Regions from separate parts of the Actinosynnema sp. CS-041913 genome, predicted to be linked through region 2. Evidence: predicted binding sites of a transcription regulator. Region 2 holds the regulator's gene; the other holds the start of a gene.
What was found. Region 2 encodes HspR, which represses chaperone genes until heat shock. Its sites were predicted from a motif close to ANNTTGAGTNNNNNNNACTCAANNT; they were not measured.
Positions count from the first base shown of each region.

Region 1: the regulator HspR is predicted to act here: its motif matches at 6,287-6,311, upstream of ACQPZF_RS21565 (adenylate cyclase).

Region 1 covers NZ_CP192037.1:4,621,033-4,636,179, reverse strand. The annotation lists gene ACQPZF_RS21590 (hypothetical protein) at 1-544, opposite strand, end outside; gene ACQPZF_RS21585 (amidase family protein) at 754-2,373, shown strand; gene ACQPZF_RS21580 (NUDIX domain-containing protein) at 2,327-3,028, opposite strand; gene ACQPZF_RS21575 (adenylosuccinate synthetase) at 3,049-4,302, opposite strand; gene ACQPZF_RS21570 (hypothetical protein) at 4,299-5,279, opposite strand; gene ACQPZF_RS21565 (adenylate cyclase) at 5,282-6,286, opposite strand; gene ACQPZF_RS21560 (NAD(P)H oxidoreductase) at 6,397-6,972, opposite strand; gene ACQPZF_RS21555 (NADP-dependent oxidoreductase) at 6,969-7,985, opposite strand; gene ACQPZF_RS21550 (BTAD domain-containing putative transcriptional regulator) at 8,082-11,117, shown strand; gene ACQPZF_RS21545 (YciI family protein) at 11,327-11,686, shown strand; gene ACQPZF_RS21540 (RNA polymerase sigma factor) at 11,683-12,978, shown strand; gene ACQPZF_RS21535 (tannase/feruloyl esterase family alpha/beta hydrolase) at 12,994-14,667, shown strand; gene ACQPZF_RS21530 (NAD(P)-dependent alcohol dehydrogenase) at 14,726-15,147, opposite strand, start outside.
Region 2 covers NZ_CP192037.1:9,065,302-9,080,448, reverse strand. The annotation lists gene ACQPZF_RS41230 ((Fe-S)-binding protein) at 1-70, opposite strand, end outside; gene ACQPZF_RS41225 (DMT family transporter) at 201-530, shown strand; gene ACQPZF_RS41220 (TetR/AcrR family transcriptional regulator) at 514-1,050, shown strand; gene ACQPZF_RS41215 (hypothetical protein) at 1,074-1,646, shown strand; gene ACQPZF_RS41210 (DUF4097 family beta strand repeat-containing protein) at 2,087-2,890, shown strand; gene ACQPZF_RS41205 (DUF5655 domain-containing protein) at 2,887-3,450, opposite strand; gene dnaK (molecular chaperone DnaK) at 3,619-5,472, shown strand; gene grpE (nucleotide exchange factor GrpE) at 5,469-6,281, shown strand; gene dnaJ (molecular chaperone DnaJ) at 6,426-7,589, shown strand; gene ACQPZF_RS41185 (heat shock protein transcriptional repressor HspR) at 7,586-8,014, shown strand; gene ACQPZF_RS41180 (FAD-binding oxidoreductase) at 8,154-9,257, opposite strand; gene ACQPZF_RS41175 (VOC family protein) at 9,752-10,132, opposite strand; gene ACQPZF_RS41170 (VOC family protein) at 10,173-10,550, opposite strand; gene clpB (ATP-dependent chaperone ClpB) at 10,728-13,313, shown strand; gene ACQPZF_RS41160 (hypothetical protein) at 13,389-14,084, shown strand; gene ACQPZF_RS41155 (SDR family NAD(P)-dependent oxidoreductase) at 14,081-14,860, shown strand; gene ACQPZF_RS41150 (hypothetical protein) at 14,949-15,147, shown strand, end outside.

The DNA.
Region 1 (15,147 bases), 4.4 Mb from region 2:
AGGCGACCGCCCAGCCTCGGGCGTCTCCGGCGGCGACCGCGAAGGTGGTGTCCCCGGCCGGCGTGGGGAGCCGGTCCGGGGTCGTGCCGGTGGGGGCTGCCTGGTGCTGGGTCGTGCCGGTGGGTGCTGCCTGGTGCTGGGTCGTCGTGAGGGCTGCTTGGCGCTGGGTCGTCGTGGTGGCTGCCTGGGAGGTCTGGTCGACCGGGGCTGTCCGGAGTGCGGTCGTGGTGTCGTCCGGCGGGAGGCGGACGGTCGGTACGGCGATCGGGGCGGTGGCGGCGGTGTGGTCGAGGGTGCGTCGGATCGCCGGCGGCGCTTCGGCCACGCCGGACCGCCAGGCGGTGTCGATCGCGGTGTCGACGGCCCGGCGGGCGGCCAGCGCGGCCTTCGGGGTGTCCCCGATGCCGTCGGACACGGCGATCGCGAACCGTCCTGCCGACGTGCGCGCGGCGGCGGCGTCGGCCGGTTCCCGGCGGCGGCCCTGCGCGGTGGCCCAGCCGGTGGTCGGCAGGTCGGGGCGGACCGCGTGGTCGAGGACGGTCATGGTGGCCTCCGGGTGTGCCGGGACGGTGCCTCTCCACCTCGATGGTCGGTCCGGATGCTGAGCGCAGCCTGTGAGTTCCCTGTACTTCCGTTCTGGGTTGTGCTTCTCCGGGTTGTGCTTCCGTTCCGGGTTCGCGTGCCGATCGGTCTCCGCGGACTCCGACCAATGGCGGGTTTACGGCCGCCGGGCACGGGTCTGGACTGTGAGGCATGCGATCACTGCTCGTGGCGGCCTTGGCCGTGCTCCTCGTCGCACCGCCGGCCCACGCCGAGAACGCCGACCGCGGTCTCGGCTTCGACCTGGACCGGGCGACCATCCCGCACCTGGTCCGCCGACTGGACGCGGGTGACCTGACGTCGGTCGACCTGACCCGCGCCTACCTGCGCCGCATCGACACGGTGGACCGTCGGGTCCGCTCGGTGGTGGCCGTGGACCGCACCGCGGTGAGCCAGGCGGCCGACAGCGACCGCCGCCGCGAACGCGGCCACGCGCGCGGCCCGTTGGACGGCATCCCGGTGCTGTTGAAGGACAACATCGACACCCGTGGCCTGGCGAGCACCGCCGGGTCGCGGGCGCTGCGGGTGCCGCCGCGCGACGACGCCGAACTCGTCGGCCGGCTGCGTGCCGCCGGCGCCGTGATCCTGGGCAAGACGAACCTGTCGGAGTGGGCCAACTTCCGCTCCACCCGCTCGACGTCGGGCTGGTCGGGGACCGGGGGCCAGACGAACAACCCGCACGTGCTGGACCGCAACCCGTGCGGCTCGTCGTCCGGTTCGGGCGCGGCCGTCGCGGCGTCCCTGGCGCAGGTGGCGGTGGGCACCGAGACCGACGGCTCGATCGTGTGCCCGGCCGGGCAGAACGGGGTCGTCGGCCTCAAGCCCACGCTCGGCACGGTCAGCGGCGACGGGATCGTGCCCATCTCGGCGCAGCAGGACACCGCCGGTCCGATGGCGCGGCACGTCGTGGACGCCGCGATCCTGATGTCGGTCCTGGACCGGCGGGGCGGGGACTACGCGCTGGGCTCGGACGCGCTGGGCTCAAACGCGCTGGGCTCGGACGCGTTGGGCTCGGACGCGCTGGGCTCGGACGCGCTGGGCTCGGACGCGCTGGGCTCAAACGCGCTGGGCTCGGACGTGTCGGGCTCGGACGTGCTGCGCGGCGCGCGGGTCGGGGTGTGGCGCAAGGCGGGGGCCAGCGCGGACGCCGACCGGGTCGTGCGGGACGCCGTGGACGCCCTGCGCCGGGCGGGCGCGACCGTCGTGGACGTCGAGCTGCCCTACCAGGACCGGATCGACGCCGTCGAGTTCCCGGCGCTGATCACCGAGTTCAAGCACGACCTGGAGCGCTACCTGGCGTCCCGGCCCGGCGCGCCCCGCACGCTGGGCGAGCTGATCGCGTTCAACGAGCGGGATCCGGTGGAGCTGGGCAAGTTCGGGCAGGAACTGTTCCTCGCCGCCCGTGACGCGCCGCCGCTGACCGATCCGACCTACCGCGAGCAGCGCCACACCGCGACCACCCTCGCCCGCCGGTCGATCGACGAGGTGCTCGCCGCCCACCGGCTGGACGTGATCATGGCGCCGACCAACTCGCCCGCCTGGAAGACGGACTACGCGGCCGGTGACGCCTACGTGCTGGGCTCCTCGACACCCGCCGCGGTGTCGGGTTACCCGAACGTGTCGGTGCCCGCGGGCTTCGCCGGGCCGCTGCCGGTCGGGGTGTCGTTCATGGCGGGCCACCACGCCGACGCGAAGGTCCTGCGGTTCGCGGCGGCCTTCGAACACGTCACGCACGCCCGCCGGGCTCCGCGCTTCCTGCCGACCCTGCCTTAGGGTCCGGGGCGTCGCCGGCCCACCGCCACACCAGCGGTGGCCGGCCGCCCTTGGGCAGGGCGGCGGCGTGCTGGGCGGTGCGCGCCAGGCCCGGCACCCGGTCCATCGTCCGGCCCAGGTTCGCCGGGTAGGGGCGGTCGCCGGTGAGCGATTCGGTCACGTCCAATGCCTGTGCCGTGGTGAACTCCCGCCCCAGCAGGCCCGCCGTGAACGGCACGTCCCGCCACAGCCGGTCCGCCAGCATCGGACGGCAGTCCGCGACGATCCGGTCGTGGTCGAACGCCAGCGGCGGCACGGCGTCCAGCGGTGTCCACCGCGGCCCTCCGGCAGGCCCCGCCGGATCGACCGTCGCCCACAGCGCGATCGACAGCGTCGGTCCGCGCGGATCGCGCGACGGCTCGTCGAAGGTCGTCAACTGGCCCGTCGCGGTCACCGAACGCTCCGCCACCCCCAGTTTCCCGGTGACCGCGCGGAGCGCCGCGTCCCGCAGCCGCTCACCCCGGCCCAGCAGCACACCCGGCAGCGCGAGGTCGCCGGCGAACGGATCGGACGCGCGTGGCGCGACACCCAGCAGCACGGTCCGCGCCTGCGCGTCGAACCGCAGCGTGAGCACGTCCACCGACACCAACGTCGACTCGATCCCCGTCCCGCCCATGCCCGGGATTCTTCCGCACCTCAGGTGGGCACCGGCACGTGCACGGCGTAGTCCGCCCGGTCGGGCCCCGTGCCCGTCACCACCACCGGAACCCCGCACTCGCGTTCCAGCCACGGCACCGGGTCGGCCAAGGGCTCCAGCTCCGGCACGCATCCCGCCAGGAACGCGGTCGGATCGGGCCGTGCGGGCAGCCGGGTGACGGAACCGGCCCCGGTGCGATAGGACCGCGCGACCTGGAGGTCGCGGGCGTCGAGGTGCGTCACCGCGAGGCCGTCCAGCCCGCCGCACGCGTCGATCGCGTACCGCAGGAGGACGGCGTCCAGGTGTCCCGCCCGCCACGCGCCCTGGTATTCGCCGATCCCGTTGTGCCGCTCGGGGAACCGGTCCAGCACCGCACGGTCCTCGGTCGGCAGCGGACCCGCGCCGTGCCGCGTCTGGTAGGTCCGGGTCACCCCCAACACCCGTGCCGGACGCCCGTCCAGCAGCTCGCGCGCGTTGCGCGGCGCCACCGCGGACCACGTGGTGTGCGGGTGGAACCCGTGCCGCTCGTCCAGCAGGACCCCTTGCGCCCCTTCGAACACCAGCCGTCCGGTGGTGGCCAGCCTGTCCACCTCGTCGCCGGGCGCCACCCGCACCGCGTCGGCGAACGCCCGGTACAGGCCCACCAGCGCGTCCACCGACGTGCCGTCCCCGATCAACGGCTCGTAGAACCGCGCCAACGCGTCCAGCTTGCGCCGCAACACCGCCGGGCGGGCGCAGTCGCCGACCGTCGGGGCCGCCCCCGGCGTGCCGAGGACGACCTGGCGCTCGACCACGTCACCCTCCGCACGCCCGGCGAGCAGCGAGTACCACACCGTCTCGCCGATGCCCTTGCCGCACGAGCCGTGCCGGTCACGTCCCCGCGCGTCCTCGCGGGCGCGGTTCGCCGCCACGTGGAACGGCGTGGTGAGCAGCGCGTCGGCGTCCACCGTCACCAGCCGCAGCGGATCGTGCACCCCCAGCGCCGCCAGCTCCCGCGACTCGGCCGCCAGGGCGATCGGCTCCACCAGCACGTGCCGCGACAGCAGGGTCGGCACGCCGCAGAGCGTGCCGGACCCGAACTGGCTGAACGTGTGGTGCCGACCGCCGTCGACCACGTTGTGCGCGGCCTGCGCGCCACCGTTGAACCGCACCACCGACGTGACCGACCCGTCCCGGCACAGCGCGTCGACCACCGCGCCCTTGCCCTCGTCGCCGAAGCCCAGGCCGACGACGATCACGTGCCCGGAGGTCATGACAGCGTCACGTCGTCCGGGCCGTCCAGGTCCGGGGGAGCGGCCGACGTGGCGACCGCCGCCGACCCCACCTGCACCAGCGCCTTGCCCACCGCGTCCCGCTCCGCCGCCGAACCGACCTCGGCCAGGTCCACCAGCGCCTGGTCCAGGTCCACCACCCGCTCCTCCAGGCCGATGGTCGCCGCGATCAGCTCGCACACCGCGCCCGGATCGTCCAGCTTCAGGAAGTGCTGGCCGAGGATGTCGCGCCAGTGCCCGGCGATCTGCGGGTCGTGGTAGTACGACGACTGGTTCGGCAGCACGAAGTACACGTGCCACTTGCGGCTCAGCTCCCGGTACACCGACACCGGGTCGATGTCCTGGCGGACGTCGTCGCCGATGATCCGCCGGATGTGCCGGGCCTCCAGCCGGGGCTTGTTCAGCTCGTCGCCGATCAGGAACAGGTAGCCCTTGCGGCCCCGCTTCTGCCACGCGTCGGTCACCACGTGCCGCGCGATGAAGTACGCGGCCAGCTCGTAGGACTCGCTCTTCTGCCCGCCGCCGTTGCCCTCCAGGAAGATGGTGCGTAGCTGCTCGTCCATCCGGTTGTCCGACTCGAACTGCCCGATCTGCAACGGCACCCGGTCGCTGTCGGCGTCGCCGATGCCGCCGAACATGAGCTGCGGGTCGGCCAGATAACCCTTGCGCTGCAACAGACCGTGCAACTTGCCCAGCTTGCGCTGCATGATCTGCGGCACCCGGCCCATCGAACCGGTCACGTCGAACAGCACCGCGATCGGCGTCGAGTCGGCGTGGTCGGCCGAGTCGCGGCACTCCCGCGCCACCACACCCAGCGGGTCCAGCGACGGGTCGGCCTTCCACCGGTCGTGCGGGACCGACTTCATCTTCGCGGTGTAGCCGAAGTCGTCGATCCCCTTGGCCGCGCGGAAGGTCCTCGCCGCCGCGTAGGCGTCGTCGTCCCACCTGCCGTGTCCCATTGTCAGGCTCCTGTCCGGTCGGGGAGGGCGAACGGGCGGAAGACCCGTGCGCCGTAGAGTTCTTCGAGCAGTTCGTCGTACTCGCCCAGCAGATCGACGGCCTCCGGGCGGCGCTCCGGGTCGTCCTGCAGGCAGCCGCGGGCGAACGCCCGTTGCCGGGTCTCGTCGCGTGCCAGGAGGTCCAGCATCAACGCGTGTGCCATGTGGACGTCCGCCGCCGCCGTCACCGGGCGGCCCGCCGTAACCTCCGGCGGGTACCGGATCGACTTCGCGGTCGCGAGCATCGGCTGCCCGTCGGCCACGCTGAACGACCAGCCCGCCAACACGATCCCGTGCTGCTCGGGATGCACCAACACGTTGTCCGCGACGATCGCGCCGTGCACGAGCCCCACCCGGTGCGCCGCCGCGACCGCCCGCAGCAACCTGCGGTGCATCCACGCGAAGTCCCGCCCGTCCAAGCCGTCCGGGAACGCCGCGCGCACGTCGGCCAGCGTCACGAACCCGCGCACCAACGGCTCGAACACCGTGAACGCCCGCTCACCCCGACCGACGTCGCCCGTGTCGACCACGCGCGGGAAGTAAGGACGCAGCCACCGGTGCTCGCCGGTGAACCGCCGCAACACCCGCAACGCCTCCCACTCCGCGCGCAGCAACGGGTTCATCGCCGGATCACGCACGATCTTGACGACCTCCGGGCCGTCGGTGCGGTAGACGTTCGCGACACTGCCCACCGCATGCCGCCCGGCAACCCGGTAGACGCCGTCCGCGGTGCGCAACACCACCGGCCGCGCCTGCTGCCACTCGTGGTAGAGGCGGGTCAACTCGGCCGACGCCGCATGCGCCCGGACGTCGTCCGCGGCCACCCGGTCGGGGTGCAGGACGGCGGCCAACCCCCAGTACAGGCGCTGCGCCTCCTTCCGCCGCGCGGAATCGGTCGCCGGTGGCCCGAACAGGCCCGACGCCGACGCACCGGCCACCCGGTCGAGCGCCTCTTCCCTCGTGAACATGGTTTGAGTCTAGACGACTCAAACCCATCCGGCAAGCACCGACAACCGACCGCCGCCCGGACCGACTCTCGGCTTCCGCGCCCAACCCGCCTCGGGACTACCCACCCCCGCTATCGGCGCAGCCATTCCTCCACCGCGTCACCCGCCCGCGCCACCAGACCCGCGACCCGCTCCGGATCCCGGGTCACCGTGCCGTGCAACACGGTGAGCGCGGCATCCGTGATCCCGCAGAACTCGGACACACCCACCCGCAACTGCCGGTCGAGCACGTCGGCCACCCCACGCTCCTCATAGGACGACGCCGACTCCCCGGCCAACCCGAGCCACCGCATCCGCTTCCCCCCGACCACCGAAGGCCCATAGGCGAAACCGTGGTTCCACACCCGGTCGATCCAGCCCTTCAGGATCGCGGGCGGCCCGAACCACCACACCGGGAACACCACGGTCACCAGGTCCGCCGCGACGATCCGCGCCATGTGCGCCCGCACCTCCGGCGAGTACACCTTCCCCGCGTCCGCCCAGTCCGGCTCGTCCTCGGAGGACATCCGGGGATCGAACCCCTCCGCGTGCAGATCCAGCAGATCCACCTCGACACCGCCCGCCTCCAGCCGCGCCCGTGCCCGCGCGGCGAGATGAGCGGTCAGCGAGTCCTTGCGGTGGTGGGCGACGACCAGCAGCGCCCTCATCGCCCGGAGTCCAGGCGCACCAGCATCTTCCCGGTGTTCGCACCGCGCAGCACACCCAGGAACGCCTCCGGCGCGCGGTCGATCCCGTCGAGCACGGTCTCCTCGGTGCGCAGCGACCCGTCCGCCAGCCACGCCGCCGCCCGCGCCGTGTACTCGGGGAACAGGCCGAAGTACGAGTTGACCAGCATCCCGCGCAACGTGAGCTGCTTGCGCACGGCGTCGAACAGGTTGCCCGGCCCCGGCACCGGGCCGACCGCGTTGTACTGGCTGATCGCCCCGATCAGCGCGATCCGCCCGCCCTCCCGCGCCGCCCCGATCGCCGCTTCCAGGTGGTCGCCGCCCACGTGGTCCAGGTAGACGTCCACGCCGTCCGGCGCGGCGGCGGCGAGCTGCGCGGGCAGCGCGCCCTCCCGGTAGTCGACGGCCGCGTCGAAACCGAAGTCCTCCACCACCTTCCGGGTCTTCACCGGGCCGCCCGCCGAGCCGATCACCCGCGCCGCGCCGAGCTTGCGGGCGAGCTGCCCCGCCACGCTGCCCACCGCGCCCGCCGCCGCCGACACGAACACCACGTCACCGGGCCGCACCGGGGCGACGTCCGTCAGCGCCGCGTACGCGGTCAGGCCCGGCGTGCCGAGCACACCCAGGTACGCCTGCGGCGCAGCCAGCGCGGGGTCCACGACCGTGACGTGGGCGGCGTCCACGACCGCGTACTCGCGCCACCCGAGGAAGTGGCTGACCGTCGCCCCGACCGGCACGGCGTCCGAGGTCGACGCGATGACCTCGCCGACCGCGCTGCCCTCCAGCGCGACACCCAGCTCGAACGGCGGGATGTAGGACGGGACGTCGTCCATCCGGCCCCGCATGTACGGGTCGACCGACATCCACGTGTTGCGGACCAGGACCTGGCCCTCGCCCAACTCCGGGACCTCGACGGCGACCAGGTCGAAGTGCTCCGGCCCCGGCTCGCCGACGGGACGGGCGGCGAGGCGGATCTCCCGGCTGGTGTGCGACATGACGTGCTCCTCGATGACGTGTGGTTCCGACGTGGTCCACCCTGCGCCCGGCCTGTTCGGATCCGGCTCGGATCCGGTTCGGACTACCGTGGCCCCATGCGTTTCGGGGTGCTGGGTCCGCTGGAGATCCGAACGGCGGACGGCGCACCGGTGCGGATCGTGGAGCGGAAGGTCCGGCTGCTGCTCGCCGCGCTGCTGGCCGACGCCGGCCGCCCGGTGTCGGTCGACCGCCTCGTAGACGCCCTGTGGGGCGACCGGCGCCCCGGCAACCCCACCCGGTCCGTGCAGGCCAAGGCCGCCCAACTGCGCCGCGCGCTGGAGGACGCCGAATCCGGCGGCCGGGGCCTGGTCGAGTCACGACCGCCCGGCTACCTGGTCCACGCCGACCTCGACGCCGACCGGTTCACCGCGCTGACCGCGCGGGCCCGCGCCACCGACGACGTCCGGGCCCGCGCCGCGCTGCTCGCCGACGCGCTCGCGCTGTGGCGGGGACCGGCGTTCGCCGACTTCGCCGACGAGGAGTTCGCCCGGCCCGCGGTCACCCGGCTGGCCGAGGAGCACCTGACGGCGCTGGAGGACCACGCCGAGGCCCGCCTCACGCTCGGCGAGCACACCGCCCTGGTCGCCGACCTGGCCGACCTCGTGGCACGCCACCCGCTGCGGGAACGGCTCCGCGCCGCCCACCTGCGCGCCCTCTACCGCGCCGGACGCCAGGGCGAAGCCCTCGCCGGCTACGACGACCTGCGCCGCCACCTGGCCGACGAGCTGGGCGTCGACCCCAGCCGTGAACTCGTCGCCCTGCACCGGGCGATCCTCACCCAGGACCCGGACCTGACCGCCCGCCGCGGCGACCTCCCGAACCCGCCCACCGAACTGGTCGGACGCGACCGGGCCGTCGCCGCCGTGCGCCGACGACTGGCGACCGGCCGGCTGGTCACCCTCACCGGACCCGGCGGCGTCGGCAAGACCCGCCTCGCCGTCGAGATCGCCCGCCGGTCGGAATTCGCCGACGGCGTCCGGATCGTCGACCTCGCCACACCCCGCGCACCGGTCGACGTCGTCGCCGCCGCGCTCGACGTCCGCGACGACGGCACGTGGGGCCTGGAGCCGGTCAGCCTCGCCGACCGGCTCGCGGGAGCGCTGCGCGACCGACACCTCCTGCTGGTGCTGGACAACTGCGAACAGGTCGTCGGCGAGGTCGCGGAGCTGGCCGGCCGCCTGCTCGCCGCCGCGCCCGGCCTGCGCGTGCTCGCCACCAGCCGCGAACCGCTCGCCATCGCGGGCGAGGTCCGCCACCCGGTGCCACCCCTGGACGACGCCGACGCCGTCCGCCTGTTCCTGGACCGCGCCGCCGCCGTCGCGCCCGGCCTCGCACTCGACGCCGACGACGTGGCGGAGGTCTGCCGACGCCTGGACGGCCTGCCGCTCGCCCTCGAACTCGCCGCCACCAAGGTCCAGGCCCTGGGCGTGCGCGGCCTGCTCGCCCACCTGGACGACCGGTTCCGCGTCCTGTCCGGCGGCTACCGCGACGCCCCGCCCCGCCAGCGCACGCTCCGCGCGGTGATCGACTGGAGCTGGGAACTGCTCACCGACGCCGAACGGCTCGTCCTGCGCCGCCTCGCCGTGCACGCCGACGGCTGCACCTGGGCCGCCGCCGAAGCGGTGTGCGCGGCCGACGACGTGCTCGAACCGCTGACCCGCCTGGTCGACCGGTCCCTGGTGGTCGTCACCGACGGCCCCCGCTACCGGCTGCTGGAGTCCGTCGCCGCCTACTGCGTGGACCGGATGCGCGACGCCGGCGAACTGGACGACGTCCGCCGCCGACACCTGGAGCACTACACCGCCCTCGCCGAACAGGCCCGACTGCGCGGCCCCGACCAGGGCGAATGGCTCGTGGTGCTGGACGCCGAAGCCGCGAACCTGCGTGCCGCGCTGGACCACGCCGTCCGGCTGCGCGCCGCACCGCTCGCGTTGCGGCTGGTCGACGCGCTGGCCTGGTACTGGGTGCTGCGCGGCCGGCTCGGCGAGGCACTGCGCTCGCTCACCGCCGCCCTGACCCTGGGCACCACCCCGTCGGTCGCCGCCTGGCACACCGGCATCGCCGTCCTGACCGGCGACGGAGCGCACCGCGCGGCCCGCATCGCGGCCGTCCTGGCGACCGACCCCGGCAGCCGGGCGCGCTGGTTCCTCGGCCACGCCCTGTGCGCGATCGGCGACCTGGACGCGGGGGAGAAGCTGGTCGACGAGGCCCTGGACCGCTTCCGCGACGAGGGCGACCGGTGGGGCGAGGCAGCCGCCCTCGGCGACCGCGCCACCCTCATGCTGCTGCGCGGCGACCTGACGGCCGTCGCGGACGACGGCGAGCGCGGCGCCACCCTGTTCGGCGACCTCGGCGACCAGTGGGGGCAGTTGCGCACCGTCCTGCCCTTGGCCGCGCGAGCCGAGGCGTTCGGCGACTACGAGGAGGCCGGCCGACGCCTGCGGGACGGCCTGGTCATGGCCGAACGCCTCGGCCTGTGGACCCGGGTGTCGGACCTGATCGCCGGCCTCGGCCGGATCGCGCTGCTCACCGGCGACCGGGCCGGAGCCGCGGACCTGCACGAACGGGCCCGGCAGCTCGCCGCCTCGCACGGCTTCCGGGCCGGCGAGGTGAACGCCGTGCTCGGCCTCGGCCTCGGCGCACGCCGGGAAGGCGACTTCGCCACCGCCGAACGCCACCTGCGCGACGTGCTCCGCTGGCACCGGCAGGTCGGCCTGGACGGCGCGAACGCGCTGGTGCTCGCCGAACTCGGCTTCGCGGCCGAACAGGGCGGCGACCCCCGCCGAGCGCTCGACCTGCACCGCGAGGGCTTCGCCGCGGCGGAGACGACCGCCGACCCGCGCGCACTGGCACTGGCGTTGGAAGGACTGGCCGGCGCACACGCCCTCGCGGGCCGGGCGGACACCGCCGCCGTGCTGCTCGGCGCGGCCGACACCGCCCGCCGATCACGCGACGCGCCCCTGCCGCCCGCCGAACGCGGCGACGTGAACCGCATCACGGCCGCGGCCGTCGCCGCGCTCGGGACCGAGGCGTTCGACGCCGCGTTCGCCCGCGGCGCGGACCTGAACCCCGCCCAAGCCGCCCGCGCCTGACCAGGCCCTATCGCGGGCCACCTGCGTCGACCAGGCCGTCGCACCCGCCTCCGGCGGCCCGGCCGGTCGCGCGGACAGCCCGTAGACTTCCGCGGTCCGCGAAGAAGTTCCGGGAAATTTCCGCCCGGATGTCGAGCGGGGGCCGGCGTGCTCCGACTGAGGGTCGACAGCGCGCCGGAGGGGCGCGCCGACCGAGGAGGACGACCGACGTGAAGTACCTGATCATGATCTACGGCAACCAGGAGAAGTGGGACGCCTTCCCCGCCGAGCAGTGGTCCGAGGCCGTCGCCAAACAGGACGCGTTCAACGCCAAGTACCGGGACACCGGCGAACTCCTCGGCGCGTACGGCCTGGGCGACGCGGTCACCGCCAAGCTGATCCGCCGCGAGAACGGCGTCGCCGCCGTCACCGACGGCCCGTACCTGGAGACCAAGGAGTACATCGCGAGCCTGTACCTGCTCGACGTGGAGAGCGAGGACCGCGCGCGCGAGATCGCCGCCGACATGCCGTTCGCCGACAACGACCCGGTGGAACTGTGGCCGATCCTGCACGAGGCCCCGCGCGCGTGACGGTGGACCGCCGGGTCGAGGACCTGCTGCGCGAACTCGCGCCGCAGGTACTCGGCGCGCTCATCCGCCGCCACGGCCGGTTCGACACCGCCGAGGACGCCGTGCAGGAGGCGATGCTGGACGCGGCCACCCAGTGGCCCGCGGCCGGCGTCCCGGACAACCCGCGCGGCTGGCTGCTGACGGTCGCGTCCCGCCGCCTGATCGACCACATCCGCACCGAACAGGCCCGCCGGAGACGCGAACTCGCCGCCACCCCGCAAGCCGAACTCCTGGCCCGCCCCGCCGACGCGGACCCCGACCGCGACGACTCGCTGGCCCTGCTCTTCCTGTGCTGCCACCCGTCGCTGTCCGACCCCAGCCGGGTCGCGCTGACGCTGCGCGCCGTGGGCGGCCTGACCACCGCCCAGATCGCCGCCGCGTTCCTGGTGCCGGAAACCACCATGGCGCAACGCATCAGCCGCGCCAAGCAGACCATCAAGGGCACCGGCTTCGGCACCCTCGCGCCGGCCGACCGGGCCGAGCGCCTGCGAGCCGTCCTGCACGTCCTCTACCTGATCTTCAACGAGGGCCACACGACGACCCACGGCACGGAACCGACCACCCCGCCCCTGTCCGACGAGGCCATCCGCCTGACCCGCCGGCTGGCCGCCCTGCTGCCCGACGACACCGAAGTGGCCGGCCTCTTGGCCCTGATGCTGCTGACCGACGCCCACCGCCCGGCCCGCACCACGCCGGACGGCCGCCTGGTGCCGCTGGCAGAGCAGGACCGGACCCGCTGGAACCACGACCTGGTCGCCGAGGGCATCGCCCTGATCAGCCGCACCCTGCCCAAGGGCAGCGTGGGCCCGTACCAGCTACAAGCCGCCATCGCCGCCGTGCACACCGAGGCCGCGGACGCCGAAACCACCGACTGGCCCCAGATCCGGGCCCTGTACGAACTCCTGGAACTGGCCGCGCCGAACCCGATGACCACCCTCAACCGGGCCGTGGCCGAAGGAATGGTCCACGGCCCGGAAGCCGGCCTGGACCTGATCGCCACCCTGGAGACCGACAAACGCCTGACCGACCACCACCGCCTCCACGCCGTCCGCGCACACCTGCTGGAACGCGCCGGCGACCACCCGGCGGCCGGCGCCGCGTACCGGGAAGCCGCGAAGAGGGCGACCAGCCTCCCCGAACGCCGCCACCTCACCGAACAGGCCAACCGCCTCACCGGACGTCGCGGGGTTGCCGAACCCTGTGGTTGGGTGGGCACCGGGGGAGCGTCACAGGGGGCCCCCGACGAGGCGTGAAGACGATCACCGGGGGTGAAGACGTTGAGGACACGCGCTTTCCTGGCAGCACTGGCCATAGCGGCGTCAGCCGTGACGGCATCCGGCGCAACCGCGACCGCCGACCCGACGAACACCGCGACGAACACCGCCGGCACGGCGAGTGCCGGCCCGGTCCGGGCATGCGCCGACCTCATCGGCGGCCACGGGATACCCGGCACCAAGGCACACGTCGAGCAAGCCACCCTGGTCCCGGCAGGCGCCGAACCCGAGCACTGCGACGTGCGGGGCCACGTGGAGCCGAAGGTCCGGTTCCAGCTCAAGCTGCCCACCACCTACTCCGGCCGCTACCTCCAGTCGGGCTGCGGCGGCTTCTGCGGTGTGCTGGCGCCACCGGCGATCCGTTCCTGCGCACCGAAACCCGGCGACTTCGCGGTCGCCACCACCGACGACGGGCACGTGGGCGAAGGCCCGTTCGGCGCGGTCGACGGCAAGTGGGCCGCGAACGACCAGGCCGCCCGCGACGACTGGGCGTTCCGCGCCCCGCACGTCGTGTCGTTGGCCGCGAAACAGCTCATCGCCGAGTACTACGGCGCACCGCCGCGCACGTCCTACTTCGACGGCTGCTCCAACGGCGGGCGGGAAGCGCTGCTGCTCGCCCAGCGCTACCCGCACGACTTCGACGGCATCATCGCCGCCGCACCGGCCAACTACATGTCCGCGCTGGTGCTCTACCAGGCGTGGCTGGCCCGCGCGAACACCGACCGGGCCGGGCAGCCGATCCTCACCGACGCCAAGCTCCCCGGCCTGCACAACGCGGTCCTGGCCCGCTGCGACAACCTCGACGGCCTCGTGGACGGCCAACTGGAAGACCCCCGCGCCTGCGAGTTCGACCCGGCCTCCGTGCAGTGCGCGCCCGGCACGGACACACCGTCCTGCCTGACGCCCGCGCAGGTCGACGCCGCGCGCAAGCTCTACCAGGGCCCGACCGACGAACACGCCCGCCGGCTGTACCCGGCGGGCCAGGAACCGGGCTCGGAACTGGCCTGGAGCGGTTGGGTCACCCCGATCCCCGACTTCGGCGGCTCCTCCGCCGCGGCCCTGCTCGGCGACAACTACCTGCGCTACATGGGCTACCCGATCGGCACGCCGCACAGCTCGGTCGCCGACATCGCGTTCACCAGCCGGGAGTTCCACCGCCTGTCGGTGGAAGGCCGGCGTGCCAACGCGGCGAGCCTCGACCTCGGCGGGTTCCGGCGGGCCGGCGGCAAGCTGGTCCTCTGGCACGGCTGGAACGACCAGGGCATCCCGCCGGAGGGCCTGATCGACTACTACGAGCGGCTCACCCGCCACAGCGGCGGCCCCGCCGAGACCCAGGAGTGGGCGCGGCTGTTCATGGTCCCGTCGATGTACCACTGCGCCGGGGGCGACACGCTGAACACGTTCGACCCGCTGCCGGAACTCGTCCGCTGGACCGAGGACAGCGCGGCGCCGGACCGGGTGATCGCCACCGCCAGGGCCGCCGACGGCGCCGTCACCCGCTCCCGCCCGGTCTTCCCGTACCCGTTGCAGGCCCGGTACGACGGCAGCGGGAGCATCGACGACGCGGCGAACTTCGTGGCCACCCGGCCGCCGCACCCGCCGGGCGACACCGTCGACTGGGTCGGGGCCTACCTGCACCACCTGCCCGGACCCGTGACGCGGCCGTAAGTCCTGTCGCACAGCGCACCGCAGACGCCTCGGCGGTCGCGGTCCTCGGACCCGGCCGTCACACCGTGACGACGACCTTGCCCCTGGCGTGGCCCTCGCCGAAGTAGGCGAACGCGTCGGCCGCCTGCGCCAGCGGCAGGGTGCGGCCCACCACCGGCGTCACCTGGCCGGACTCGACCAGACCGGCGAGTTCGGCCAGGTCCGCGGGCCGCGTCGTGGACAGGAAGATCTTCAGCCGCTGACCGACGAACAACGACATCCCCAGCGCACGCAGGAGCCGGGGCGTGCTGCCCAGCCACCGGCCGCCCCGCCCGCTGTTGGGCAGCAGCGTGCCCTTCGGGGTCAACGCCCGGCACAGGTCGGTCAGCGCGTGGTTGCCGACGTTGTCCAGGATGACGTCGTAGCGCGCCGCCTCACGGGTGAAGTCGCGGGCGGCGTAGTCGATCACGTGGTCCGCGCCGATCGACCGCACCAGGTCGA
Region 2 (15,147 bases):
CGAACAGACCCCAGGCGTACACGCTGACGGCGACGCCGATGGCGCCGAGGGTGAGCTGGAGGGCTCCCATTGTGGTGGCGGCCTTTCTCGTCCGTTCTCCTGGCTGGGCAGCCTACGCCCGATTACTGGCGGGTAACCACCGGAGCGTGGCCGATCACATAAACTAGTGGGACGTTCGTTCAACTTGTTGGAGGCTCGTCGTGGTGTACCTGCTCCTCGCGGTGGCCATCGTGGGTGAGGTCGTGGCGACCGTGTCGCTCAAGCTGTCGGACGGGTTCACCAAGCCGTGGCCGCTGGTGGCGGTGGTCGTCGGGTACCTCGTCGCGTTCACCTCGCTGGGGTTCGTGCTGAAGCTCGGGATGCCCATCGGGGTGGCGTACGCGATCTGGTGCGCGTTCGGCATCGCCGCCGTCGCGGCCGTCGGGGTGGTGCTGTTCAAGGAGCCGGTCAACCTCACCATGGTCGGCGGCCTCGTGCTCGTCGTGCTCGGCGTGGTGGCGATCGAGCTGGGCAGTGCGTCCGCCGGCTGACGGGCGGCGGGCGCGCGGCGACCGCCGGCGGCGGGCGATCCTGGCGGCGACGCTGCGGGTGATCGAGCGGGACGGCGTGGCCGGGGTGTCGCACCGTTCCGTGGCCCGCGAGGCCGGGGTGCCGGTGTCCTCGTCGACCTACTACTTCGCGACTTTGGACGACCTGCTGATCGCGACGCTCACGTGGTCCGCGCGGGAGATGGCGATGGGGTTCGGTGCGGTGGAGCCCACGCCCGGTTCGGTGGCGCGGTTCCTGGCCGAGGCGGTGGGGCCCAACCGGGGCCGGACGCTGGCGGAGTACGAGCTGTACCTGCTGGCGGCGCGGCGTCCCGAGCTGCGGCCGGCGGCCCGGCGGTGGATCACCCTGCTGTCGTCGGTGTTCGGCACGATGGAACCGGCGGCGTTCCTCGGGTTCGTGGCGGCGCTGGACGGGTTGCTGATCCAGGGCCTGATCGCGGATTTCCCCCCAACGGCGGAACTGCTGGAGCCGGTCGTGTCCCTTCTGATGCCCTCGCGATGACCTTCACGCGGGACACTGGGGCCATGAGGTTCGCCGGACGCGAGTCGTGGCAGGTGTCGCACGGGACGAATCAGACGGTCAACACCGCTCTGTTCCTCCGCGACACCCTGGCGCTGTCGGTCGACACCGTGCCGGAACTGCCCGGTCTGGACCCCTCGGTCCCGGTGTTCGTGCCGCCCGGGGTGGATCGGAGCGGGGCGGCGGAGGAGTGGTTGGGCTGGTGGGCCGATGTGCTCGACCACGCTCGGACGGAGCTGCCTGCCGGGTCGCCCATTGATGTTTCCGGGCCGTCGTTGGCTGTTCGGCCTTGTTTGCGGGCTGCGGTGTTGGCGTTGCGGCAGGCGGCTGCGGAGTACGAGCGGGTGTACTCGGGGCGGTCGCCCGGGGCGTTGCCGATCGGGGAAGTGGTGCGGGGGGTGGAGAGTCGGATCGGGCGGTATGTGAAGCCGTTTCGGCTGGTGATCACGGTGGTTTCGGTGCAGGGGCTGGTGTGGGAGCGGATGACCGAGTCGCATGTGATCGCTTCGGAGCGGTATCTGAACGATCCTGCCCGGTGTGCGCCTGCCTTGCGGGCGGTGGTTGAGGCGTTGGCTTGAGGCGTTTGCGAGGGGTCTCGGCGGCTCTTGGTTGAAGAGCGTTCGAGCGTGCTCGCTGGCTCGTGACGAAGAGCGACGCTCGCCGCTGGGCTGGCCGCCAAGGATGATCACAAAAGCAGGACTCGGGCGTCGTGCCATCCCCGTATGACCTGGTCAAAGACCACCACCCTTGGGTGGGGAGCGCAAGCGGAAAGCGTGCTTGCACTCCCCACCCAAGCGCGGTTGCCCTGCGGGCAGGCCATACGGGGATGACACGCAGCCCACCCGGGGGTGTGCGCGCTGCGCGCGCCGACTGCGAAGAGCGCGGAGCGCGCCGGGCGTCGGGTGGTGGCGGTGTGTGGGCGCTGACCGATGAGGTAGGGACAGCCCCCGTATGGGGTCGGGGGCTTTCCCGGTGTCCTGGGGGCGTGGTGGCCCCTAGTTTGGTGGCAATGACCTTGATGCCTGAGGGGGCAGTGGTGGTTAAGCGGATCGCGTTGGCGGCCGTCGCGGCGGTGGCTGTGGCGGGGGCGCTGTCGTCTTGTGTGCGGCTGGTGCAGAACAGTTTCAACGATCGGCACGAGGTGACTGAGACGGTTTCCACTGTTCGGCTCCAGAACGGGTCGGGGAACGTCGTGCTGCGCAGTCGGGACGGGGCTTCCGGCACCGAGGTGAAGCGGAACGTCGAGTACCCCAAGGACGCTGACAAGCCGACCGGGGTCACGCATCGCGTGGAAGGCGACACGCTCGTCCTCGACGGGTGTGGTAGTCGGTGTTCGGTCAACTACGAGGTGACCGTTCCCACCAAGGACGTCAAGGTCCTCGGGGACAACTCGTCCGGTGACGTCACGCTGGACGGGGTGGCCAGTGTCGAGATCAGCGTCGGGTCGGGCAATGCCACCGTGCGCAACGTCGCCGGCGTGGTTCGGGTCGACAACAGCTCCGGGGACGTGACCGCGTCCGACATCGGGGGCGAGTTCAACGGCAAGGTCGGGTCCGGGGACATCCGGCTGTCCAAGATGCGGGGCGCCGTGCTCGTCGACAACAACTCCGGCAACATCGACGTCGAGATGGGCGTCGTGCAGTCCGTCCGGGCCGAGGCCGGCTCCGGCAACGTCAACGTCCGCGTCCCCAAGGGTGCCTACCGGGTGGAGGTCGAGGCCGGCAGTGGGGACAAGACCATCGACGTCAAGAGCGACCCGGGTGCCTCCGTCGAATTGATCCTGCGGTCCAACAGCGGTGACCTGACGTTGCGCGCCGTCTAGGCGTTCTGCTCGTACGCCGCTCGCAGGAGCGCTTCCACCTCTCCGTCCACCTCATCGGTCCCGGTCAGCGACACCTTGTGGGTCGCCTGGCCGGGACCGCCCGCTGTCAGGCGGTCGGTGGGTGGCGGCTCGGTGAAGCGCAGGCCCAGGTCGACGCGGCTCGTCAGGGCTTGGACGGCGGCGAACTGGCGGCCCCGGACGAACGGCACGTAGGTCGACCGGCCTTCTGCCCGCACGTCCTCGCCCAGGGCGAGGGCCAGCACCGCTATCCGGTCGTACACGGGTCGCAGGATCGCCTTGCGTCCGTTGTACTGGGAGTCGACGTACTCCGCGAGAGTCGGTTCCACCCAGCCCGCCGCTCGGGCCGCCGCGTCGGCGATCGCCCACTGCGAGTTCTGCTTCACGCCGTGCGCGTCCCGCAGCCACCCGCGGACCGCCTTCCGGTCGAGTGGGTCCAGGTCCGCTGCCGCGACCAGCGCGACCCATTCGTCCAGCGTGCGGCCGGTGCGTTCGAGCATCGACCCGGTGACGGCGGCCATCATGTCGGCGGGTGAGTCCATGTCCACAGTGTCCCGGATCACCACCCGGCGGGAACACCGGAAGCCTCCCGGTCGTTGGACGAGCAGAAAGATTGAGCCGAGTGGACTCAAGTCCGGGATTCCTGGCAAACTTGAGCCGACACCGCTCAACGCGGGGCTCTCACAGACGCACTACCAGGAGGAATCCAAATGGCGCGAGCGGTCGGCATCGACCTGGGGACGACCAACTCTGTCGTCGCGGTTCTCGAAGGTGGCGAGCCGACGGTCATCGCCAACTCCGAGGGGTCGCGGACCACCCCGTCCATCGTCGCCTTCGCCAAGAACGGCGAGGTGCTCACAGGTCAGCCCGCGAAGAACCAGGCGGTGACCAACGTCGACCGGACGATCCGGTCGGTGAAGCGGCACATCGGCACGAGCTGGACGACCGACGAGATCGACGGCAAGAAGTACACGCCGCAGGAGATCAGCGCGCGCGTGCTGATGAAGCTCAAGCGCGACGCCGAGGCGTACCTGGGCGAGGAGATCACCGACGCGGTGATCACCGTCCCCGCCTACTTCGAGGACGCGCAGCGGCAGGCCACCAAGGAGGCCGGCCAGATCGCGGGCCTCAACGTGCTGCGCATCGTCAACGAGCCCACCTCCGCCGCCCTGGCCTACGGCCTGGACAAGGGCGAGAAGGAGCAGACCATCCTGGTCTTCGACCTCGGTGGCGGCACGTTCGACGTCTCGCTGCTGGAGCTGGGCGACGGCGTGGTCGAGGTGCGTGCGACGTCCGGCGACAACCACCTCGGTGGCGACGACTGGGACCAGCGCATCGTCGACTGGCTGGTGGAGCGCTTCAAGCAGTCCAGCGGCATCGACCTGACCAAGGACAAGATGGCGCTCCAGCGGATCCGCGAGGCCGCCGAGAAGGCGAAGATCGAGCTGTCCAGCTCGAACAACGCCGGCATCAACCTGCCCTACATCACGGTCGACTCGGACAAGAACCCGCTGTTCCTGGACGAGACGCTGTCCCGCGCCGAGTTCCAGCGGATCACCAACGACCTGCTGGAGCGCACCCGCTCGCCGTTCAACAACGTGATCAAGGACGCCGGCATCTCCGTCGGCGACATCGACCACGTGGTGCTGGTCGGCGGCTCCACCCGGATGCCCGCGGTGGCCGAGCTGGTCAAGGAGCTGACCGGCGGCCGGGAGCCGAACAAGGGCGTGAACCCGGACGAGGTCGTCGCGGTCGGCGCGGCGCTCCAGGCCGGTGTGCTGAAGGGCGAGGTCAAGGACGTCCTGCTGCTCGACGTCACCCCGCTGTCCCTGGGCATCGAGACCAAGGGCGGCGTGATGACCAAGCTGATCGAGCGCAACACGACGATCCCGACCAAGCGGTCCGAGATCTTCACGACGGCCGACGACAACCAGCCGTCCGTGCAGATCCAGGTCTTCCAGGGTGAGCGCGACTTCGCGGCGGACAACAAGAAGCTCGGCATGTTCGAGCTGACCGGCCTGCCGCCCGCCCCGCGTGGCGTCCCGCAGATCGAGGTCACCTTCGACATCGACGCGAACGGCATCGTGCACGTGTCCGCGAAGGACATGGGCACGGGCAAGGAGCAGCGGATGACGATCACCGGCGGCTCGGCGCTGCCGAAGGACGACATCGACCGGATGATCAAGGATGCCGAGGCGCACGCCGAGGAGGACAAGCGCCGCCGCGAGGAGGCCGAGGTCCGCAACCAGGCCGAGACGCTCGTCTACCAGACCGAGAAGGTCGTCAAGGAGAACGACGAGAAGATCCCGGCCGACGTCAAGGACAAGGTCAAGGCGGCGATCGAGGAGACCAACGAGGCGCTGAAGGGCACGGACATCGCCAAGGTCCGGTCCGCGGTGGAGAAGCTGGCCACCGAGTCGCAGGCCATCGGGCAGTCCCTGTACGCCAACACGGGCGCGGCCCCGACCGCCGACGCGCCGACCGGTGACACCCCCGGCGCGGCGGGCGCGAAGGCCGACGACGTGGTGGACGCCGAGATCGTGGACGAGGACGAGAAGAAGTGACCCACCCGCACCCGGAAGAGCAGCCACACGTGGTGGTGCGCGACCGCCGTCGCATCGACCCGGAAACCGGCCAGGTGCGCCCTCCCGCCCCGGAGGACGCACCCGGCGCCGGCCCTTCTCAGACCGCGCCGCCCCAGGGCAGCCCGTCCCAGGGCGGGCCGACCGAGGGTGGGCCGGTGCAGGGCGGGCCGGTTGCGGGTGGCGCGGGTCAAAGCGGGCCGACCGAGGGCGGCGGCAAGCACGCCGCTCCCGAGGCCGACTCCACCGTCGGCAACCAGGCCGGTGACCCGGCCGGTGACCCGGCAGGCGACTCGGATGCCGACCCGGCCGCCGAACTGAAGGCCCAGTTGGACGAGCGGACCGCCGACCTCCAACGCCTCACCGCCGAATACGCCAACTACCGCAAGCGCGTAGACCGCGACCGCGAACTGGTGATCACCACCGCCAAGGCCCAGGTGGCGAACGACCTCCTGGCCGTCCTGGACGACATCGAACGAGCAGGCGCCCACGGCGACCTGACCGGCGCGTTCAAGGCCGTGGCCGACAAACTGGTAGGCGCCCTACACGGAGTAGGCCTGGCACCGTTCGGCCACGAGGGCGAACCCTTCGACCCGTCCGTCCACGAGGCAGTGCAACACAGCACCTCCCCGGACGTGACAGGCCCAACCGTGACCGCCGTCCTACGCCGCGGCTACCGCTTCGGCGAACGAGTCCTACGCCCAGCCCTGGTAGCCGTAACCGACCACGAGCCGGCCCCGGAACCACCCGAACAATCCAACGAGTCACCCTCCGAACAACAGCCAGACTGAGCCGCGAGGTCGCGTCGGTAGTTCGTGGCTCATTTCCTGACGATCACGCTTTTCGATCGGCAGGAAATCAGCCGCGAGCTGCCGACTTCCCGGCGACCGAGCCCGCCGTCTGCGGAGCAGCGGCAATCCAACACAGGGGTCCGCGTGAGTGCTAGGGACTGGATCGACAAGGACTTCTACCGCGAGCTGGGCGTCTCCTCCGACGCCTCGGCCGACGAGATCAAGAAGGCGTACCGGAAGCTGGCGCGGGAGCTGCACCCCGACGCCAACCCCGGCGACGCCAAGGCCGAGGCGCGGTTCAAGTCGGTGTCCGAGGCGTACGGCGTCCTGTCGGACCCCGCGAAGCGCAAGCAGTACGAGGAGGCCCGCCGCCTGTTCGCGGGCGGCGGGGGTTTCCCCGGCGGGTTCGGGCAGGGCGGCGGGTTCGACGTCGGCGACCTGTTCGGCCGGCAGCAGCAGGCCGGTGGGATGGGTGGGCTGGGCGACCTGCTCGGCGGCCTGTTCAACCGGCGGGGCGGCACCGCGTCGTCGGCCACCCGGCCGCGGCGGGGCGAGGACGTCGAGACCGACGTCCGGATCGACTTCTCCGAGGCCGTGAAGGGCGCGACGGTGCCGATGCGGCTGTCCAGCCCGGCCACCTGCACCACCTGCGCGGGTTCCGGCGCACGGCCCGGCACGTCGCCGCGCACCTGTCCGAACTGCGGCGGCGCGGGGCTGGTGACCCGCAACCAGGGCGCGTTCGCGTTCTCCGAGCCGTGCGCCGACTGCCGGGGCACCGGGCGGATCGTGGACGACCCGTGCCCGGACTGCGGCGGCGACGGGGTGAGCACCAAGACCCGCACGCTGACCATCCGCATCCCGGCGGGCGTGGACGACGGGCAGCGGATCAGGCTTGCCGGGCAGGGCGAGCCGGGGCGCAACAACGGGCCCAACGGCGACCTGTTCGTCCGCGTGCACGTCAACCCGGACCCGGTGTTCGGGCGGTCGGGCAACAACCTGACCGTGACGGTGCCGGTGACGTTCCCGGAGTTGGCGCTCGGCACGACGTTGACGGTGCCCACGCTGGACGGCAAGGTGACCTTGAAGGTGCCCGCCGGCACGGCGTCCGGCCGGGTGCTGCGGGCCAAGGGCAAGGGCATCGCGAAGCGTGACGGGCAGGTGGGCGACCTGCTGATCACGTTGCAGGTGGCCGTGCCGAACAACATGGACGCCGCCGCGCGCGAGGCGTTGGAGGCGTACGCGGCGAAAACCGCCCACCACGACCCGCGGGCGGACCTCAACGCCTTGGTGGAGAAGAGGTCGACATGACTTTTCCGTTCCCGCCCGGGACGAACGAGGACACCCCGTTCTTCGTGATCTCCGTGGCGGCGCAGCTCTCCGGCCTGCACGCCCAGACACTCCGGTCCTACGACCGGCTGGGCCTGGTGTCGCCGGGGCGCACGTCCGGTGGCGGGCGGCGGTACTCCATGCGGGACATCGTCCTGCTCCGGGAGGTGCAGCGGCTCTCCCAGGAGGACGGTGTCAACCTCGCGGGCATCAAGCGGATCATCGAGCTGGAGAACGAGGTGGGCGCGCTGCGCGCCCGCGTGACTGAGCTGACCGAGGAGCTGGCGTCGGCCCTGGCCGCCGCCGAGCACGCGGCGGCGTCCGTGCACGCTTCCCTGCGCCGCGACCTCGTGCCGGTCCGGCACGAGACGGCCCTGGTGGTCTGGAAACCGAACCGCAAGCGCTGAGCCCCGATCGGTCCGCGTAGCCGCACCGCCGGCTCTGAGCGGGCGGCAATCCGCGTGACCGGGCCGCGAGCGCCGAACCGCGAGCGCCGAGCCGCGAGCGCCGAACCGCCAGCGCCGAGCCGCGAGCGCCGAACCGGCGTCAGTCCAGCGTGAACGGGTCGTACTTGATCCGGTCCAGCGGGGTGCCGGCGACCAGCATCCGGGACACCGTGGCGCGGATCATCGACGGCGAGCCGCACACCAGCACGTCCCGCTCCTCCCACGCCCCGTAGCGGGTGATGACGTCGGCCAGGGTGCCCTGCTCCACGCCGCGCACGCCGGGGTCGGACTCCAGCACCGGCACGACCGTGAGCCACGGGTTGCTCGCCGCGACGCGGTGCAGGTTGTCCAGGTCGTAGAGGTCCTCGCGGGTCCGGCCGCCGACGAACAGGTGCACCCGCGGGTTCTCGCCCCACTGCGCCATCTCGTCGATGATCGCGTGCATGGGCGCGACGCCCGTGCCGCCGGCCACCATGAGCACGTCGTTGCCCGACTTGCGGTCGACGTGCAGGCGGCCCATCGGCGGCCCGAGGCGCCACACGTCGCCGGGCTGCGTGTGGCCCACGACCGACCGGCTCACCCAGCCGCCTTCGACCGAGCGCACGTGGAACTCGATGATGCCGTCGTCGCGCGGGGCGTTGGCGGGTGAGAAGTACCGCCACAGCCGGGGGCGTTGCGGCGTCTCGACGCTCACGTACTGGCCCGCGCGGTAGCCGACGGGGTGGTCGGGCTGGAGTCGCACGACGGCCAGGTCCCAGCTCACCCGCTGGTGCTCCAGCACGGTGGCGTGCCAGTAGGCCGGCCCGTCGTCGGCCGCCGCCGCCTCCTGCATGGCGCGGGCCATGATCGTGTACGCCTCGGCCCAGGCCAGCTCGACCTGCGGCGTCCACGTCGGGCCCGCGTACTTCTTCACGGCCGCCAGCAGGGCGGTGCCCACCGACTCGTAGTGCACGTTGACCACGCCGAACTTCCGGTGGTCGCGGCCGAGTTGGCGGAGGAACGGGATCAGGTCGTCCGGGCGGTCCACCATCTGCACGACGTGGACGAGGGCCCGCAGCAGCCTGCTCCGCTGCACCTCCATGTTGGCGGGGAACATCTCGCGGGTCGCCGGCGCGAGGCTGAACAGCATGCCGTAGAAGAACTTCGCGACCTCGTCCTGGCGCGGCTCGACGACCGCGAAGCTCTCCCGGATCATCCGCACCATCGCGGTGACACCCGGAGGAGGTTCTCGGTGAGGAGGGCTCGGGAGTGGGCTCAACACAGCGTTCGCAGTCATGGTCCGGGCGCAGTCTCCACGTTTCTGGCGGCGCCAGCAAGGCGCTACGTCCTCGTCAAGCTTCCATCCCCGACGGTGCGAGGCTAGCCCGTCGACTGGCCGGTTGACTCCTTGATGCCACCTTCGAGTGCACAGCGATTACGTTTGGTTACTGCCTGTTGCAACAATCGGGCGAAAATTGCCGGACACCTGTACCGGGTACGCCGATTGCGTCCCCCGGTCCGGCGACCCGTCGTACCAGCCGGTATTCCGCGGGTCACGCCCCGCGCCGCGCGGTCCGCGAAGCGGGGCGTCACTCGGGTGGCGGCTGGTTCTCCGCACCGGTGCGGTGTGCCGGAGCGACCTGTGGATTCACACCTGCGGATTGTGGATAACCGCCCCCGCGATGTGGACAACCTCACTACGACATGTGGGTGACGAGGTCAGGAGGTCGCGGCCCGCTCCGCTGCGCTGCGTTCCACGCAGAACTCGTTGCCCTCCGGGTCGGCCAGCACTACCCAGCCCGTGCCGTCCGGCCGGCGCTGGTCGTCGAACAGGGTGGCGCCGATCCCGAGCAGCCGCTCCACCTCCTCGTCCCGCGTGGAGTCGGGCTGGAGGTCGAGGTGGACCCGGTTCTTCACCGACTTGCCCTCGGGCACCTGGATGAACAGCAAGTCGGGACCTTCGGGCAGCGCGATCAGCACCTCCGGGTCGCCGGGTTGGTCGTCGTCGGCCGGCGGCCGGCCGGTCACCAGGCTCCAGAACCGGCCCAGTTCGTAGGCGTCCCGGCAGTCGATCGTGATGTGGCGCACGAGTGAACTCATCCGCCGATCTTCACGGCCGGCCGGCCGGGACGCACCGGAATTACCCCCCGTACGGGACGGTGATGATCTCCAGCCGGTGGCCGTTGGGGTCCTCGAAGTAGACGCCCCGGCCGCCGTCGTTGGTGTTGATCTCGCCGGGCTGCCGGGAGAACGGGTCCGCCCAGTACGGCAGGCCCCGCTCGCGCACCCGGCCGAAGATCTCGTCGAACTCGGCGTCGGACACCAGGAACGCGTAGTGCTGGGAGGTGATCTCGCCGGTCACCGCCATGACGTCCAGCGAGACCTCGTTGGCGGTCTCGACGCACAGGAACGGCCCGAACGGCACGGCGGGCGGGAAGCCGAAGACCTCCACCAGGAAATCGGCGGTGGCCCGGGGGTCGTGAGCGGAAACGATGGTGTGGTTCAGCTTCACGGTCATGTCACGCACCGTAAAACCTCGATGATGGTCGAGGTCAAGGCGTGGCCCACGACACACCCGTTCGGCTAGGTTGAGCGGAACTGACTCAACTTTTCTGCCGTTGAGCGGGATGACGGCCGGTTTGGAACGCTGGCCTGGCGCACGAACACGGCATGACACGGCCGACCGAGGTGAGGAATGGACGCTTTCAACCCGACCACGAAGACCCAGCAGGCGGTGTCCGCCGCGGTGCAGGCGGCAACCGTCGCGGGCAATCCCGACGTCAGCTCGGTCCACCTCCTCGGCGCCCTGCTGGCCCAGGGCGACGGCCTGACCGCGCCGCTGCTGTCCGCCGTGGGCGCCGACCCCCAACTGGTGCGCAAGGAGCTGGAGCAGCTCGGCCGCGGCCTGCCCGCCGCGAGCGGCTCGTCGGTGTCCGCGCCCCAGCTCTCCCGCGACGCGGTCCGCGTGCTCGGCAAGGCCCAGGAGCTGGCGACCGAGATGGGCGACGAGTACGTCTCCACGGAACACCTGCTGGTGGGCCTGTCCGAGCAGGGCGGCCAGGTCGCCGACCTGCTCCGGCGGCACGGCGCGACGCCGGACGCGCTGAAGGAGGCGTTCGGCAAGGTGCGCGGGTCCGCGCGGGTGACCAGCCCGGACCCGGAGGGCACCTACAAGGCGCTGGAGAAGTACGGCGTCGACCTCACCGAGCGCGCCCGCAAGGGCGAGCTGGACCCGGTGATCGGCCGGAACACCGAGATCCGCCGGGTCGTGCAGGTGCTGTCCCGGCGCACCAAGAACAACCCCGTCCTGATCGGCGAGCCCGGCGTGGGCAAGACCGCGATCGTGGAGGGCCTGGCGCAGCGGATCATCGCCGGCGACGTGCCCGAGTCGCTGCGCGGCAAGCGGGTCGTGGCGCTGGACCTGGGCGCGATGGTCGCGGGCGCGAAGTACCGGGGCGAGTTCGAGGAGCGGCTGAAGGCCGTGCTCAAGGAGATCACCGACTCGGCGGGGCAGGTCGTCACGTTCATCGACGAGCTGCACACCATCGTCGGCGCGGGCGCGACCGGCGAGTCCGCCATGGACGCGGGCAACATGATCAAGCCGATGCTGGCGCGCGGCGAGCTGCGCATGGTCGGCGCGACCACGCTGGACGAGTACCGCGAGCACATCGAGAAGGACGCCGCCCTGGAACGCCGGTTCCAGCAGGTCCTGGTGGGCGAGCCGTCCGTGGAGGACACGATCGGCATCCTGCGCGGCCTGAAGGACCGGTACGAGGTGCACCACGGCGTGCGCATCACCGACGCCGCGCTGGTCGCCGCCGCCACGCTGTCCGACCGGTACATCACCGCCCGGTTCCTGCCGGACAAGGCGATCGACCTGGTGGACGAGTCGGCGTCCCGGCTGCGGATGGAGATCGACTCCCGCCCGGTCGAGATCGACGAGGTGGAACGGGCCGTGCGCCGGCTGGAGATCGAGGAGATGGCGCTGGCCAAGGAGTCCGACGCCGCCTCCGTCGAGCGGCTGGCCGCGCTGCGCGCCGAGCTGGCCGAGCAGCGCGAGACGCTGGCCGCGCTGACCGCGCGCTGGCAGAACGAGAAGGGCTCGATCGAGAAGGTCCGCGACCTGAAGGAGCAGTTGGAGCAGCTCCGCGGGGAATCCGAGCGCGCCGAGCGCGACGGCGACCTGGGCCGGGCCGCCGAGCTGCGGTACGGCCGCATCCCGGCGTTGGAGAAGGAGCTGGAGGCCGCGACCCGCACCACCCAGGACGCGGCCGTGATGCTGAAGGAGGAGGTCGGCCCGGACGACGTCGCGGATGTCGTGTCGGCGTGGACCGGCATCCCGGCGGGCCGCCTGCTGGAGGGCGAGACGGCGAAGCTGCTGCGCATGGAGGACGAGCTGGCCAAGCGCGTCGTCGGCCAGGCGGAGGCGGTGCGCGTGGTGTCGGACGCCGTGCGGCGGACCCGCGCGGGCGTGGCCGACCCGGACCGGCCGACCGGCAGCTTCCTGTTCCTCGGCCCGACCGGCGTGGGCAAGACCGAGCTGGCCAAGGCGCTGGCCGAGTTCCTGTTCGACGACGAGCGGGCGATGATCCGGATCGACATGAGCGAGTACTCCGAGAAGCACTCGGTGGCCCGCCTGGTCGGCGCGCCCCCCGGCTACGTCGGCTACGACCAGGGCGGTCAGCTCACCGAGAGCGTCCGGCGGCGGCCGTACAGCGTGGTGCTGCTGGACGAGGTGGAAAAAGCTCACCCGGACGTGTTCGACGTGCTGCTCCAGGTGCTGGACGACGGCAGGCTGACCGACGGCCAGGGCCGCACGGTCGACTTCCGCAACACCATCCTGGTGCTGACCTCGAACCTCGGCTCGCAGGTCATCGCGGACGCCAACCTCGACGAGCGGCAGCGCAACGACGCCGTCATGTCCGTGGTCCGCACGCACTTCAAGCCGGAGTTCCTCAACCGGCTGGACGACGTGGTGGTGTTCCACGCGCTGGCCACCGAGGAGCTGACCTCGATCGTGGACATCCAGGTCGACCGGCTGGCCCGGCGGCTGGCGCAGCGGCGGCTGACGCTGGAGGTCAGCCCCGCCGCGCGGGAGTGGCTGGCGATCAACGGCTTCGACCCGGTCTACGGGGCGCGCCCGCTGCGGCGGCTCGTGCAGTCGTCCATCGGGGACCAGTTGGCGAAGGAGTTGCTGGCCGGTGAGGTGCGGGACGGCGACACGGTCACCGTGGACGTGCTGAACGACCAATCAGGACTGATCGTGGGTAGGAATGGGTAACGGGTTGGGCCGATCACTCGAACCACCCGGCAATTGATCTTCGTTCTGTCGGTCGCTGCCGCTACCCTCGCAGTCGTGGGCATACCGGCGTGGGTCTGGTTCACCGTCGCCGCGGTCGCGGGGGTGGCGGGGTTCGCCCTGCTCGCCACCGACCGGGCGCAGCGAACCGCGCGCAACCGCGAACGGCGGCGGTGGGCGGCGTTGCGCGGGTGGCAGTTCGAGGAGACCGACCACGTGCTGCCCACCCGCTGGGAGAGCGGCGCGATCGCGTACTACGGCACGGGCGTGGCGAAGGACGTGGTGGCGGGCTCGACGTTCACCGCCGACGGCCGCCGCCAGGTCTACGTGCTCGACCACGAGACCGGGGGCAAGGTCAACTCGGTGCTGGTGGGCGTGCGCTGCCGGCGTGCCCTGGGCGTGGTGATCGAGCTGTGGCTGCCCAGCGTGCCGTTCCAGCGCGACCAGATGCCCGACCTGCTCGGCCCGGTCGGCTCGCGGTACGCCTTCGTCGGCGAGCTGCCCGCCGCCCGCAAGCTGATCACGCCGGACCTGGTGGACGCGGCCGAGGAGATCGGCGCGGACGTCACCGTGGTCTGGCTGGAGAACGACTGGGTGCTGGCGGCTGCGCCGCCGAACTCGACACCCGCCCGCCTGGAACGACTGTTGCGCGACCTGGGGGAGTTGGCTGACGTGGTCGACCCGTTCGACGCCGATCCGGAGACCGAAACCGGTGGCGAGGTCCACCGCCCGCAGTTCGGCCGCAAGCCGTGACCCCGCCGCTCGCCCTGGTCACCGGCGCGACGGCCGGGATCGGGGCCGCTTTCGCGCGCCGGCTCGCCGCCGAGGGCCACGACCTGGTGCTGGTCGCCCGCACGGTCGGCCGGCTGGAGGAGACCGCCGGGCAGCTCCGCGCCCGGCACGGCGTGCAGGTGGACGTGCTGCCCGCCGACCTGGCCGCCGAGGACGGCCGCGCCAAGGTCGAGGAGCTGCTGGCGACCCGCCCGATCGACCTCCTGGTGAACAACGCCGGGTTCGCCATTTCGGGTGAATTCTTCACCGCCGACGCGGCCACCCTCCAGGCCCAGCTCGACGTGAACGTCACCAGCGTGCTGCGGCTGACCCGCGCCGCGCTGCCCGGCATGGTGAAGCGCCGCCGGGGCGCGGTGGTCAACGTGTCCAGCATCGCCGGCTTCCTGCCCGGCCGCGGCTCGACCTACAGCGCGGACAAGGCGTGGGTGACGGCGTTCTCCGAGGGCATGGCGCAGGCGACAGCGGGCACCGGCGTGCGCGTGCTGGCGCTGTGCCCCGGCTTCGTGCACACCGAGTTCCACGAGCGCGCGAAGATCGACATGACCGGCACGCCGGACTTCCTCTGGCTGGACGCGGACCGCGTGGTGCACGACTGCCTCGCCGACCTGCGGGCCGGCCGGCAGCTCTCCATCCCCGGCCTCCAGTACAAGGCGATCGCGACGCTGAGCAGGCTCGTCCCGCGCCCGCTGCTGCGCGCGATGGCGTCCCGCGCGGCCGGAGCCCGCGGCCGTACTTGATCACCGGCGGCGATTGCCGCCGCACGGAGGGAACCCGACGACCGTTCGGACCGTCCCACTCCCCGACTTGGAGGAGGAGGAACCGTCCATGGGTGAAGGCTTCAAGGTCGAGCCTGCCGAGTTGCACGGGTACAGCGAACTGCTGACCCGCAACGCGCAGCACTTCCTGACCATCAAGGACCACGCGGTCACCAAGGGCGGTGACACCTCGGGCTTCACGGGTCTGCTCACGCTGCTCCGACCGGTCGTGACCGGCGTGGCGAACCTCTACGGCGAGACGCTCGACT